Beijerinckia sp. 28-YEA-48: one gene and its partners. The protein of the gene in region 4 binds, or shares a complex with, the protein of the main gene of each other region. Links are inferred from orthologs where the notes say so. Each region holds a gene or a part of one and is shown on either strand. Other genes may lie near its edges.

Evidence for each region.
Region 1: the proteins of accD (region 4) and accC are in contact, whole or in part, in a solved structure (PDB 8UXZ), measured with the Escherichia coli proteins. The link is inferred for Beijerinckia sp. 28-YEA-48 from one-to-one orthologs.
Region 2: the proteins of accD (region 4) and accB are in contact, whole or in part, in a solved structure (PDB 8UXZ), measured with the Escherichia coli proteins. The link is inferred for Beijerinckia sp. 28-YEA-48 from one-to-one orthologs.
Region 3: the proteins of accD (region 4) and BLW50_RS21880 are in contact, whole or in part, in a solved structure (PDB 8UXZ), measured with the Escherichia coli proteins. The link is inferred for Beijerinckia sp. 28-YEA-48 from one-to-one orthologs.

What each region holds. Positions count from the first base shown.
Region 1 is NZ_FNSI01000001.1:1,160,242-1,163,184, reverse strand. The notes cover bases 1-2,871. They hold accC (acetyl-CoA carboxylase biotin carboxylase subunit), read left to right. Parts: upstream 1-692; coding sequence 693-2,051; downstream 2,052-2,871. Other genes in these bases: BLW50_RS05510 (AraC family transcriptional regulator), read right to left, coding at 2,634-2,871; BLW50_RS05515 (glyoxalase superfamily protein), read left to right, coding at 2,089-2,454; accB (acetyl-CoA carboxylase biotin carboxyl carrier protein), read left to right, coding at 197-676; aroQ (type II 3-dehydroquinate dehydratase), read left to right, coding at 1-190. Outside these bases: more of BLW50_RS05510, read right to left, coding at 2,872-2,943. UniProt on the Escherichia coli protein: This protein is a component of the acetyl coenzyme A carboxylase complex; first, biotin carboxylase catalyzes the carboxylation of the carrier protein and then the transcarboxylase transfers the carboxyl group to form malonyl-CoA.
Region 2 is NZ_FNSI01000001.1:1,161,249-1,164,295, reverse strand. Bases 73-3,047 are described here. They hold accB (acetyl-CoA carboxylase biotin carboxyl carrier protein), read left to right. Parts: upstream 73-1,307; coding sequence 1,308-1,787; downstream 1,788-3,047. Other genes in these bases: accC (acetyl-CoA carboxylase biotin carboxylase subunit), read left to right, coding at 1,804-3,047; aroQ (type II 3-dehydroquinate dehydratase), read left to right, coding at 855-1,301; BLW50_RS05535 (hypothetical protein), read right to left, coding at 73-564. Outside these bases: more of BLW50_RS05535, read right to left, coding at 49-72. UniProt on the Escherichia coli protein: This protein is a component of the acetyl coenzyme A carboxylase complex; first, biotin carboxylase catalyzes the carboxylation of the carrier protein and then the transcarboxylase transfers the carboxyl group to form malonyl-CoA.
Region 3 is NZ_FNSI01000001.1:4,654,317-4,657,388, reverse strand. Bases 43-3,042 are described here. They hold BLW50_RS21880 (acetyl-CoA carboxylase carboxyltransferase subunit alpha), read right to left. Parts: upstream 2,020-3,042; coding sequence 1,066-2,019; downstream 43-1,065. Other genes in these bases: BLW50_RS21875 (site-specific tyrosine recombinase XerD), read right to left, coding at 2,219-3,042; BLW50_RS21885 (L,D-transpeptidase family protein), read right to left, coding at 43-884. Outside these bases: more of BLW50_RS21885, read right to left, coding at 1-42; more of BLW50_RS21875, read right to left, coding at 3,043-3,072. UniProt on the Escherichia coli protein: Component of the acetyl coenzyme A carboxylase (ACC) complex. First, biotin carboxylase catalyzes the carboxylation of biotin on its carrier protein (BCCP) and then the CO(2) group is transferred by the carboxyltransferase to acetyl-CoA to form malonyl-CoA.
Region 4 is NZ_FNSI01000001.1:3,871,299-3,874,243, forward strand. What follows is about bases 73-2,945. They hold accD (acetyl-CoA carboxylase, carboxyltransferase subunit beta), read left to right. Parts: upstream 73-1,001; coding sequence 1,002-1,889; downstream 1,890-2,945. Other genes in these bases: BLW50_RS18145 (FAD binding domain-containing protein), read left to right, coding at 73-82; trpA (tryptophan synthase subunit alpha), read left to right, coding at 152-991; BLW50_RS18160 (bifunctional folylpolyglutamate synthase/dihydrofolate synthase), read left to right, coding at 1,896-2,945. Also shown: more of BLW50_RS18145, read left to right, coding at 1-72.

The DNA of each region.
Region 1 (2,943 bases), 2.7 Mb from region 4 along the record:
CGATGCCATTGCCGGCTCCGGCGCCGATGTGATCGAGGTCCATCTCTCCAACGTCCACGCCCGGGAAAGCTTCCGCCACCGTTCCCTGATTTCGCCGGTGGCGCGCGGCGTCATCCTCGGGTTCGGATCCCTGTCCTATGACCTGGCCGTCGATGCGCTCATCGCGCTCGCGGCAAAGAAGAAGAGCTAAGACCGAATGACCAAGAAGCCCGAAGACGAAAAGCCCCGGTTTGACACCTCGCTGGTCGAGGAACTGGGCGCGATCCTGGGGCGTCTCGAACTGTCGGAGATCGAGGTTGAGCATGAAGGCATGCGCGTGCGCGTGTCGCGTCAGCCGCCGACCGTGATCGCCACAGCCGCTCCGACCTCCGTCATTGCGCCGCCGCCGCTGCCGATCGCCACCCCTGCGGCCGCCACACCAGCGGCCGCTCCTGTGGAGCATCCCGGCACGGTGAAGTCGCCGATGGTCGGCACCGCCTATCGCCGCCCGAGCCCGGATTCCAAGCCGTTCGTCGAGATCGGCAGCGTCGTCAAGGAAGGCGAGAAGATTTTGCTCGTCGAAGCGATGAAGACATTCAACGAGATCGTCGCACCGCGCGCCGGCACCATCACGGCGCTCTTCGTCGATGACGGCCAGCCGGTCGAGTATGGCGCGCCGCTGCTCGTGATCGAATAGACGGGCGGCCCAGCCGATGTTTGACAAGATTCTCATTGCCAACCGAGGCGAAATCGCCCTGCGCATTCTGCGCGCGGCGAAGGAACTCGGGATCGCCACGGTCGCTGTCCATTCCACCGCCGATGCCGACGCCATGCATGTGAAGCTGGCCGATGAATCGGTTTGCATCGGCCCGCCGACCGCGCGCGACAGCTATCTCAACATCCCTGCTCTGCTCGCCGCCTGCGAGATCACCGGCGCCGACGCTTTGCATCCGGGCTATGGCTTTCTGTCGGAGAACGCCCGCTTCGCCGACATCTGCGCCGATCACGGCATCACCTTCATCGGCCCCAAGGCCGAGCATATCCGCACCATGGGCGACAAGATCGAAGCCAAGAAGACGGCCCGCCGTCTCGGCATTCCTTGCGTGCCCGGCTCCGAAGGCGGCGTCACCGATGACGTCGAAGCGATGAAGATCGCCACCGAGATCGGCTTCCCGGTTCTGGTGAAGGCGGCGGCTGGCGGCGGCGGACGGGGCATGAAAGTAGCCCGCACCGCCGACGATCTTGTCGATGCGCTCGCCACCGCGCGCACCGAGGCGAAGGCTGCCTTCGGCGACGATGCGGTCTATCTCGAGAAATATCTGGAGAAGCCGCGCCACATCGAAATTCAAGTGCTCGGCGATGGCCAGGGCAACGCCATTCATCTGGGTGAACGCGATTGCTCGCTGCAACGTCGCCACCAGAAAGTCTGGGAAGAAGGCCCCTCGCCCGCGCTCAATGTCGAGGAACGCGAAAAGATCGGCGAGGTCGTCGCCAAGGCGATGCGCGAAATGGCTTATCTCGGCGTCGGCACGATCGAGTTCCTTTACGAGGACGGCCAGTTCTATTTCATCGAAATGAACACGCGCATCCAGGTCGAACATCCCGTGACCGAGATGATCACCGGCATCGATCTCGTCAACGAGCAGATCAAGATCGCCGCCGGCGCGCCGCTGACGATCACGCAGAATGACGTGCGCATCTCCGGCCATGCCATCGAGTGCCGCATCAACGCCGAACATCACGCGACCTTCCGACCCTCGCCTGGCCGCATCAGCTATTTCCATCCGCCGGGCGGCCTTGGCGTGCGCGTCGATTCCGCCGTCTATCAGGGCTATACGATCCCGCCCTATTATGACTCGCTGGTCGGCAAACTGATCGTCCACGGCCGCAGCCGCAACGAAGCACTGCTGCGCCTGCGTCGCGCGCTTGACGAATTCATCGTCGATGGTGTCGAGACCACCTTGCCGCTGTTCCGCACGCTCGTGCGCAATGCCGACATGCAGAACGGCGACTACGACATCCACTGGCTGGAAAAATTCCTCGCGACCGGCGGCATGGATCCGTCTCGGTAGAACGTCGGATCGCGAGCGAGCAAAAGGGTCACACCGCATGTCTCGTCTCGCACTCGACGCCGCCATCCCCATTCTACGCATCTACGACATCGCGAAAGCCAAGGAATTCTACGTCGACTTCCTTGGCTTCAAGATCGATTGGGAACATCGCTTCGACGATAATGCGCCGCTCTACATGCAGGTGTCGCGCTCCGGCACGAAGCTGCATCTGAGCGAACATTACGGCGACGGCACACCCGGCAGCGCCGTCTATATCCGGGGTCATGACGTTCCAGCGCTCGCGGCGGAACTGCATGCCAAGAAGGCTCGCTTCGCCCGGCCAAGCCCGACCGCCAAGGAAATGAACCTCACCGATCCGTTCGGCAACGTGTTGCGCTTCGACGACGCAACGAACCAGCATTGAACACGAGTGACGACGAGGTGACGGCCTGGAGAAAATCACGTTTCGGAAGAAACGTGATTTTGCTTAGCCCCTCTTATTTGGACGCGTCTTCATGGCGCTCGACGATTCCGTCGAGCTGTGAAGCGCTATAGTGACCGGACGCTTTCTCGCTCTCAGTGCGTAACAACTCAAAAAGCAAATCAAGAATGCGCGGCGTCTTCTCGACGCCAGTGCGTCGGAGACCGCCCAACCACCCTTTGAAATGCACGTGCGAATTGGCTTCCATTCAGATAGCCAACGCACTTAGCGATGCTATCGATGCTGACCGACGCGTCGCGCAGAAGCCACATGGCCCGCCTGATGCGCTGATGAGTGACGTAGGCATAGGGCGCTTCACCGGTGCTCGTCTTGAAGCGCCGGCTGAACTCGGCCGTACTCAGACCCGTGATGGAGGCCAAAGCCGGCAGGGAGATGTCATTCGACAGATGTTCGGCGATGAAATCACAAACG
Region 2 (3,047 bases), 2.7 Mb from region 4 along the record:
GATCCCCGAGGTTCGCCTCGGGGATTATTTTTTGAGGCTCAAGGCGAACTACCGCGCCGCCGCCTGCTGCGGCACGGGCGCGGTGGCATTGGCCGCATTGCTCGCGGGATGCCAGCCCTCGTCGCTGCGGGCCACAGTGCCGACCCGCATCTGCGCCGTCACCATAAGCTCCGTGCCGGAATCGAAGCGCACCGTGTAGCGCAGCCGGTCCTGGCCCTCGAAACCGGGCTTGGGCTGATAGACGATATGGCTGCCAAAGCCGGTCTGGCCATTGCACTTGGCGAAATCGCCCTTGTTGCCGGAAAGCACGCGCGGCCCATCATTGACCGCCACCGTGCCGCTTGACGGCTGCTGCACGACGGTGACCACCGGCGCCTTGGTCGAGCAATCGGGCCGCATCGACGAATGGCTCCACACCTCCACCGGCTTGCCGGCCTCGGTCGAACGCCGCACCAGGGTCTCCTTGCCGGCCGATTGGCCAGCCACAGATCCAGAAGCTTGACCAAAAGCCTGCCCAGCCAGAAGCACCAGTCCCGTCGCCAGAACGATCGTCTTTGCCACCATCGCCAACTCCCAACCTGTCGCCGCCCACGCAGCCGATCCGATGCTGCCAGAACCTCGCGCGCTTTGCATCAAAAATTTTCATGTTTTGTTCTTTTTTGTTCTCTTTTGTTCTTGCGCAACCGGAACCCGCCCCGCGTTTCACGTGCGCAAAGCACGCCAGGAGAGCCCAAACCCTTCCATCCCAAGGATAACCGGGCTATGAGGCACCCCGGCGGGCACGCCCCCGCACCGCAGTCCTGCGGTTGTTCATCCGTTTCCGAGCGTCACCAAACCGTCCTGCCGAGCCACTGATGCAAGCCATCCATGTCCTCAACGGGCCCAATCTCAATTTGCTCGGAACACGCGAGCCGCAAATCTATGGCTCGGAAACGCTTGCCGATATCGAGACGCGCCTCATCGCCAAAGCCAGGGCCGCGAACTTGATCCTGGAATGCCGGCAGTCGAACCACGAGGGCGATCTGGTCGACTGGATCCAGGAAGCCGGCCAAGGCGGCGCGGGTGTCATTCTCAATGCCGGCGCCTATACCCACACCTCTATTGCCCTGCGCGATGCCATTGCCGGCTCCGGCGCCGATGTGATCGAGGTCCATCTCTCCAACGTCCACGCCCGGGAAAGCTTCCGCCACCGTTCCCTGATTTCGCCGGTGGCGCGCGGCGTCATCCTCGGGTTCGGATCCCTGTCCTATGACCTGGCCGTCGATGCGCTCATCGCGCTCGCGGCAAAGAAGAAGAGCTAAGACCGAATGACCAAGAAGCCCGAAGACGAAAAGCCCCGGTTTGACACCTCGCTGGTCGAGGAACTGGGCGCGATCCTGGGGCGTCTCGAACTGTCGGAGATCGAGGTTGAGCATGAAGGCATGCGCGTGCGCGTGTCGCGTCAGCCGCCGACCGTGATCGCCACAGCCGCTCCGACCTCCGTCATTGCGCCGCCGCCGCTGCCGATCGCCACCCCTGCGGCCGCCACACCAGCGGCCGCTCCTGTGGAGCATCCCGGCACGGTGAAGTCGCCGATGGTCGGCACCGCCTATCGCCGCCCGAGCCCGGATTCCAAGCCGTTCGTCGAGATCGGCAGCGTCGTCAAGGAAGGCGAGAAGATTTTGCTCGTCGAAGCGATGAAGACATTCAACGAGATCGTCGCACCGCGCGCCGGCACCATCACGGCGCTCTTCGTCGATGACGGCCAGCCGGTCGAGTATGGCGCGCCGCTGCTCGTGATCGAATAGACGGGCGGCCCAGCCGATGTTTGACAAGATTCTCATTGCCAACCGAGGCGAAATCGCCCTGCGCATTCTGCGCGCGGCGAAGGAACTCGGGATCGCCACGGTCGCTGTCCATTCCACCGCCGATGCCGACGCCATGCATGTGAAGCTGGCCGATGAATCGGTTTGCATCGGCCCGCCGACCGCGCGCGACAGCTATCTCAACATCCCTGCTCTGCTCGCCGCCTGCGAGATCACCGGCGCCGACGCTTTGCATCCGGGCTATGGCTTTCTGTCGGAGAACGCCCGCTTCGCCGACATCTGCGCCGATCACGGCATCACCTTCATCGGCCCCAAGGCCGAGCATATCCGCACCATGGGCGACAAGATCGAAGCCAAGAAGACGGCCCGCCGTCTCGGCATTCCTTGCGTGCCCGGCTCCGAAGGCGGCGTCACCGATGACGTCGAAGCGATGAAGATCGCCACCGAGATCGGCTTCCCGGTTCTGGTGAAGGCGGCGGCTGGCGGCGGCGGACGGGGCATGAAAGTAGCCCGCACCGCCGACGATCTTGTCGATGCGCTCGCCACCGCGCGCACCGAGGCGAAGGCTGCCTTCGGCGACGATGCGGTCTATCTCGAGAAATATCTGGAGAAGCCGCGCCACATCGAAATTCAAGTGCTCGGCGATGGCCAGGGCAACGCCATTCATCTGGGTGAACGCGATTGCTCGCTGCAACGTCGCCACCAGAAAGTCTGGGAAGAAGGCCCCTCGCCCGCGCTCAATGTCGAGGAACGCGAAAAGATCGGCGAGGTCGTCGCCAAGGCGATGCGCGAAATGGCTTATCTCGGCGTCGGCACGATCGAGTTCCTTTACGAGGACGGCCAGTTCTATTTCATCGAAATGAACACGCGCATCCAGGTCGAACATCCCGTGACCGAGATGATCACCGGCATCGATCTCGTCAACGAGCAGATCAAGATCGCCGCCGGCGCGCCGCTGACGATCACGCAGAATGACGTGCGCATCTCCGGCCATGCCATCGAGTGCCGCATCAACGCCGAACATCACGCGACCTTCCGACCCTCGCCTGGCCGCATCAGCTATTTCCATCCGCCGGGCGGCCTTGGCGTGCGCGTCGATTCCGCCGTCTATCAGGGCTATACGATCCCGCCCTATTATGACTCGCTGGTCGGCAAACTGATCGTCCACGGCCGCAGCCGCAACGAAGCACTGCTGCGCCTGCGTCGCGCGCTTGACGAATTCATCGTCGATGGTGTCGAGAC
Region 3 (3,072 bases), 780 kb from region 4 along the record:
TCCGAATAAACCACCTTCACCGGCTTCACGCCGCTGGCGACGAGATCGGCGACTTTGGCTTCCTGGTCGCGGCGGCGTTCGGCGACAAGCGCGCTCACGTCCGCGTCTTGCACAGGCGCGCAACCAGCACCGTTCATCGAAGCCGAACCAAAAGCGTAGCGGCCATTACAGACGGCCACGCGCGGCTCGCGCTTGGACACCTCGAACTGGTCGTAACCTTCCTTGATTTCTTTCCAGAACGGCATGTTCGGATCGATACGATGCTTGGCGAGATTTTCCGGCGTCATGCGGAATGGCATCGACTGCATCTGGATGGCCTGCTGGCCACCGGAGAAAGCCTCGCGCGCGATCGCATAGATTTCGGCGATCTGTTCGTCGGTCATGGAGAAGCAGCCGGCCGACGAGCAGTCGCCATGCACCATGATCATGCTGCCGGTATAACCATGCGCCCGGTCATAGGCGTTGGGATAGCCGACATTGAACGACAGATAGTAGTTCGAATTCGGATTCATCTGCGCCGGCGTGATCGAATAGAAGCCTTCCGGCACCTGCCGGTCGCCTTCGCGGCGCTTTGGACCAAGCTGGCCGGACCAGCGGCACATCGGATAGGTCTTGAGATGAACGTAAGAGCCGTCAGCGGTCTGCTTCCAGATCTCGAGCTCGGACTCTTTCTTATAAGTCCGGATGAGGATCGGCGCGTTCTTCGACGAGCCCTTGGTCTGGATCAGCGCCAATGTCTCGGCCGGAATCGGCTGATAAGCCCTGGCACTGCGCAACCCGCCAGAATCCTGGCAGGCGGCAAGCACGCCGGCGACCACGAGCGCCGCCGCGATTTTCATCGCTTTCGCCGAAGTGGCGCTGGAAGCAAACTTCTTCAAAGTCATTGCGCAGCAAATCCGTCTAAACGGCGTTAGGAAAATTAAGCGGCCCGAACCGATTTACGGCCGTTATCGTTACACGCAGGTTACTGAGGCTGGATCGAATTCCCGGATAGGGTAAACGATATGTTAACTGTGCGGCGTCCTAGGGCAAAGGCGCATCAACAGAAACGCCTTCGCCAACCCATCAAAGCCGGCGACCGATCGCCAGAAACTTCTCTTCACGAGCCAGCCTGATCGCCTCTGGCGGCATGTTGTCCATGCTGCGCAGCGACGTCTCGATGGCATCGCCAGTCCACTGAATAGCTTTCTCCGGATCGCGGTGGGCACCCCCCATCGGCTCCGGCACGATGGCATCAATGATGCCGAATTTCAGCAAATCTTGGGCAGTAATCTTCATATTCGTCGCCGCATCCTGCTTGCGGGCGCTATCGCGCCACAGAATCGACGCCGAGGCTTCCGGCGAAGCCACTGTATAAATGGAATGTTCCAGCATCAGCACGCGATTGGCCGTGGCAATGGCGACGGCGCCGCCCGATCCGCCTTCCCCAACAATCACCGAAATATTCGGCACGCCGAGCTGCAGACAGGCATCGGTGGAGCGCGCGATGGCCTCGGCCTGGCCCCGCTCCTCGGCATCGATGCCAGGAAAGGCGCCGGCCGTATCGACCAACGAAATGACCGGAATGCCGAACCGGTCGGCCAATTCCATCAGCCGCACCGCCTTGCGATAGCCTTCCGGCCGCGCCATGCCGAAATTGTGCCGGAGCCGGCCTTCCGTGTCGGAGCCCTTTTCCTGGCCCATGACACAGACCGACTGGCCGCGAAAGCGGCCGAAGCCGCACACGATGGCTTCATCCTCGGCAAACTTGCGATCGCCGGCGAGAGGCGTGAAATCCTCGATCAGGCCTTTGATATAATTGCCAAAATGTGGGCGGCTTTGATGCCGCGCGACCTGCGTCTTCTGCCACGGCGTCAACTTGCCGTAGAGATCGCCGAGCGCCTTGGCGGCCTTGGCCTCAAGCTGCGTCAGTTCATCGCCAATGGCGATGCTGCCATCGCGATCGGCGACGGCGCGCAATTCGTCGACCTTGGCTTCAAGTTCGGCGACAGGTTTTTCAAAATCCAGATAGGAACGCATCGGCACCTGGGAAACTGAGCTATGGAGCGTTTTGCAGTTTGACCAAGTCAGTTAACCGGCCAAACGCCACAAAGACGTGTCAAAACAAAGAGCCGAGGCAAAATTACGGTTTTATCGCAATTTGCTCTGGGGTTGGCTCGGCGCGCGGAAACTGGCCTCCAGCCCCCTCGAAGTCAAGAAGATAGGCTCGGAAATGGACCTATTCGGACGGATCGTCGGCCAGCGGATGCAGGTCGCGCACCATGGCTTTCGTCCGCTCGTCCAGCACGTGGGTGTAAATTTGTGTGGTCGAGATGTCGGCGTGGCCCAAAAGCTCCTGAACCACCCGCAAATCGGCGCCGTTTTGCAATAAATGGCTGGCGAAGGCATGGCGCAGCACATGTGGGCTGATGCGGGCGGCGGCGATGCCGGCGGCCGCCGCCGTGGTTTTCAGGTCCCGGGCGAAGGCCTGGCGGGTCAGATAACCACTCTCGCTGTCGGCGGGAAACAGCCAGGGTTGAGTCGCCTGCCCGGGGCGCAGTTCGTCAAACAGCGCCCGATAGGCCGCCATCGCCTTTTGCGCCACGTCCGAGGTCGGCACGATCCGCTCGCGCCCACCCTTGCCACGGATGGTGAGCCATTGCTGCCGCGACGCCGCGCTCAGCGGCAGCGACACCAGCTCCGACACCCGTAGCCCGGTCGCATAGAGCAATTCCAACAGGCAGGACATGCGCGCCGCCCGCAGCCTCTCGCCGGCCGGGCGGCTAGGATCGTCGAGCCCCTCCTGCGCCACCTGCAACAGCCGGTCGACATCGGCGACCGTCAACACTTTCGGCAGCGGCCGGCCGGTTTTTGGCGCATCGATGATGATGGTCGGATTGTCGTTGCGGCGGCCTTCCGCATGCAAAAACTTATGGAATTGGCGGATGCAGGAAAGCCGTCGGGCGGCCGAGGTCGGCTTTAAGCCGCGCGCCGAAAGATCGGCCAGATAGGCCTGGACACCGGTGCTGTCGACATCGCCGGGCGATAGGCCCTGCTCGATGAGAAAGCCAAGATAATCTTCCAGATCGCGGC
Region 4 (2,945 bases):
TTCGGACGTCAGCTGCAGCGCCGAATATCGGGCCAATCTGGTCCAGGTTCTGGCCCGGCGCTGCGTCGCGGCGATGGTTTAACCAGGTACACAGATGAGGGATGGCGGAAACCTTCCGCTTTCCCCGTCGGCGTGCTACCTCGCTGCCACCATGACAACCCGTATCGACCAGCGTTTTGCCCTTTGCCACGCCGAAGGCCGGGCCGCCCTTGTGACCTACCTGATGTGCGGCGACCCCGACCTTGCCACCTCGCTTGAGGTGATCAAGGCGTTGCCGGGCGCCGGCGCCGACATTCTCGAAGTCGGCATCCCGTTCACCGATCCGATGGCCGATGGGCCATCGATCCAGGCGGCGGGCCTGCGCGCGCTGAAGGCCGGCACGACTTTGGGCAAAGTGCTCAGCACGGTGGCGGAGTTCCGTAAGCACGACCCGGACACGCCGGTCGTGCTGATGGGCTATTATAACCCGATCTATATTTACGGCGTCGACCGCTTCCTGGCTGAGGCGCGCGAAGCTGGTGTCGACGGCATGATCATCGTCGACTTGCCGGCGGAAGAAGATGCCGAATTGTGCGTGCCGGCGCTGAAGGCCGGGCTCAACTTCATCCGCCTGGCGACGCCGACCACCGATGACAAGCGCCTGCCGACCATTCTGACGAATACGTCGGGCTTCGTTTATTATGTCTCGGTCACCGGCATCACCGGCTCGGTCATTCCTGATTATTCACGCGTCACCGAAGCTGTGACGCGGATCAAACGGCATACAGCTTTGCCGGTTGCCGTCGGCTTCGGCGTGAAGAACGCCCAGTCGGCCGCCGCAATTGCGGCACATGCGGATGGTGTAGTGGTGGGCACGGCGCTGGTAGATGCGCTGCAAGGCTCGTTCGACGCTGAGGGCCGCGCAACGGCTGGAACCGTGCATGCGGTCACAACCTTCGTTGCTGATCTCGCCCGCGGCATTCGTAGCGCGCGCCGCGCCGCCGCCGAGTAAAGGGTTTTCGATGAACTGGATTTCCAACGTCGTTCCGCCGCGTATCCGCTCTTTCCTGAGACGTGAGACGCCGGAAAATCTCTGGGTGAAAGATCCCGAGAACGGCCAGCTCGTGTTCCACAAGGACATCGAGAACAACCTCTATGTTATTCCCGGCTCCGGCCATCACATGCGCATGCCGGCGAAGGCCCGGCTTGAAAGCCTGTTCGACGGCGGGCTCTACGAACAATTGCCGACCCCGGATGTGCCGCTCGATCCGCTGAAGTTCCGCGACGTGAAGCGCTACACCGACCGCTTGAAGGAATATCGCACCAAAGCGGCCAAGCCCGATTGCGTCACCCTGGCAGCGGGCGAACTCGGCGGCCTGCCGGTGACGGCCGGCGTGCAGGATTTCGATTTCATCGGCGGCTCTCTTGGCATGGCCGCGGGCGAAGCGATCATCGCCGGCATGGAAGCCGCCATCGCCCGGCGCACGCCCTTCATCATGTTCACCGCCTCTGGCGGCGCGCGCATGCAAGAAGGCATGTTCTCGCTGATGCAGATGCCGCGCACGACCGTGGCCGTGCGCCGTCTGCGCGAAGCGAAGTTGCCCTATATCGTCGTCCTCACCAATCCGACGACCGGCGGCGTCACAGCCTCCTACGCCATGCTCGGTGACGTGCAGATTGCCGAACCGGGCGCTGTCATCGGCTTCGCCGGCGCGCGCGTCATCGAACAGACGATCCGCGAGAAACTGCCTGAAGGCTTCCAGCGCGCCGAATATCTGAAGGCGCATGGCATGGTCGACATGGTGGTGCCGCGCACCGAACTACGCCAGACCCTGGCGCGGCTCTGCCGCCTGCTCACCAAACAGCCGGCGCAACCGGCTCTGCCGCCGCCGGCAGAGGCAGCGGCCTGATCCTGCATGGCCACCGCGACAAGCTCCGACACGATCCTGGCGCGGTTTCTCGATCTGCATCCGCGCAAGATCGATTTGTCGCTGGGCCGGTTGGAAGCGCTGCTGGCCAAGCTCGATCACCCCGAGACCAAACTGCCGCCGGTGATCCATGTCGCCGGCACCAATGGCAAGGGATCGACCGTCGCCTTCATGCGCGCCATGCTGGAGGCCGCTGGACAAACTGTCCACGTCTACACCTCGCCGCATCTGGTCAATTTTCATGAGCGCATCCGCCTTGGCGCGCCCGGCGGTGGCAAGCTCGTCGATGAAGACACCCTGATCGCGGCGCTTGAAGCCTGCGAGCGCGCCAACGATGGCGCGGCGATCACCGTGTTTGAGATGATCACCGCGACGGCGCTGCTCCTGTACTCGCAACATCACGCCGATGTGCTGCTGCTCGAAGTGGGCCTGGGCGGCCGCTATGACGCCACCAATGTCATTGGCCGACCGGCCGTCAGCGTCATCACGCCGGTTTCGGTCGATCACGTGGAGTTTCTGGGCAGCGCCATCGAAGGCATCGCGCTGGAGAAAGCCGGCATTCTCAAACGTGGCGTGCCCGGCGTCATCGGCTGGCAGGACATGGTGGTGCGCGACGTCATCGAGCGCGAAGCGGCCAGGGTCGGCGCGCCGCTCATTATCGCTGGTCAGGATTTCAATTGCTACGAAGAGCGGGGACGCTTGGTCTATGAGGACACGATCGGCCTCATCGATCTGCCCTTGCCGCGCCTGCCCGGCCATCACCAGTTGGAAAACGCCGCCACCGCCATCGCGGCGCTGCGGCAGTTCCTGCCCAATCTGCCGGCCCAGAGCTTTGAAGCCGGCGTGCGCACCACCGTCTGGCCGGCCCGGCTGCAACGACTACGCAATGGCCCGCTCGCCGAGCTGCTGCCTGATGGCAGCGAGCTGTGGCTCGATGGCGGCCACAATGTCGCCGGCGGACGGGTTCTGGCGGAAGCCATGGCCGATTTCGAGGAACAGTCGCCTCGGCCGCTGATCCTCATTTGCGGCACGCTAACA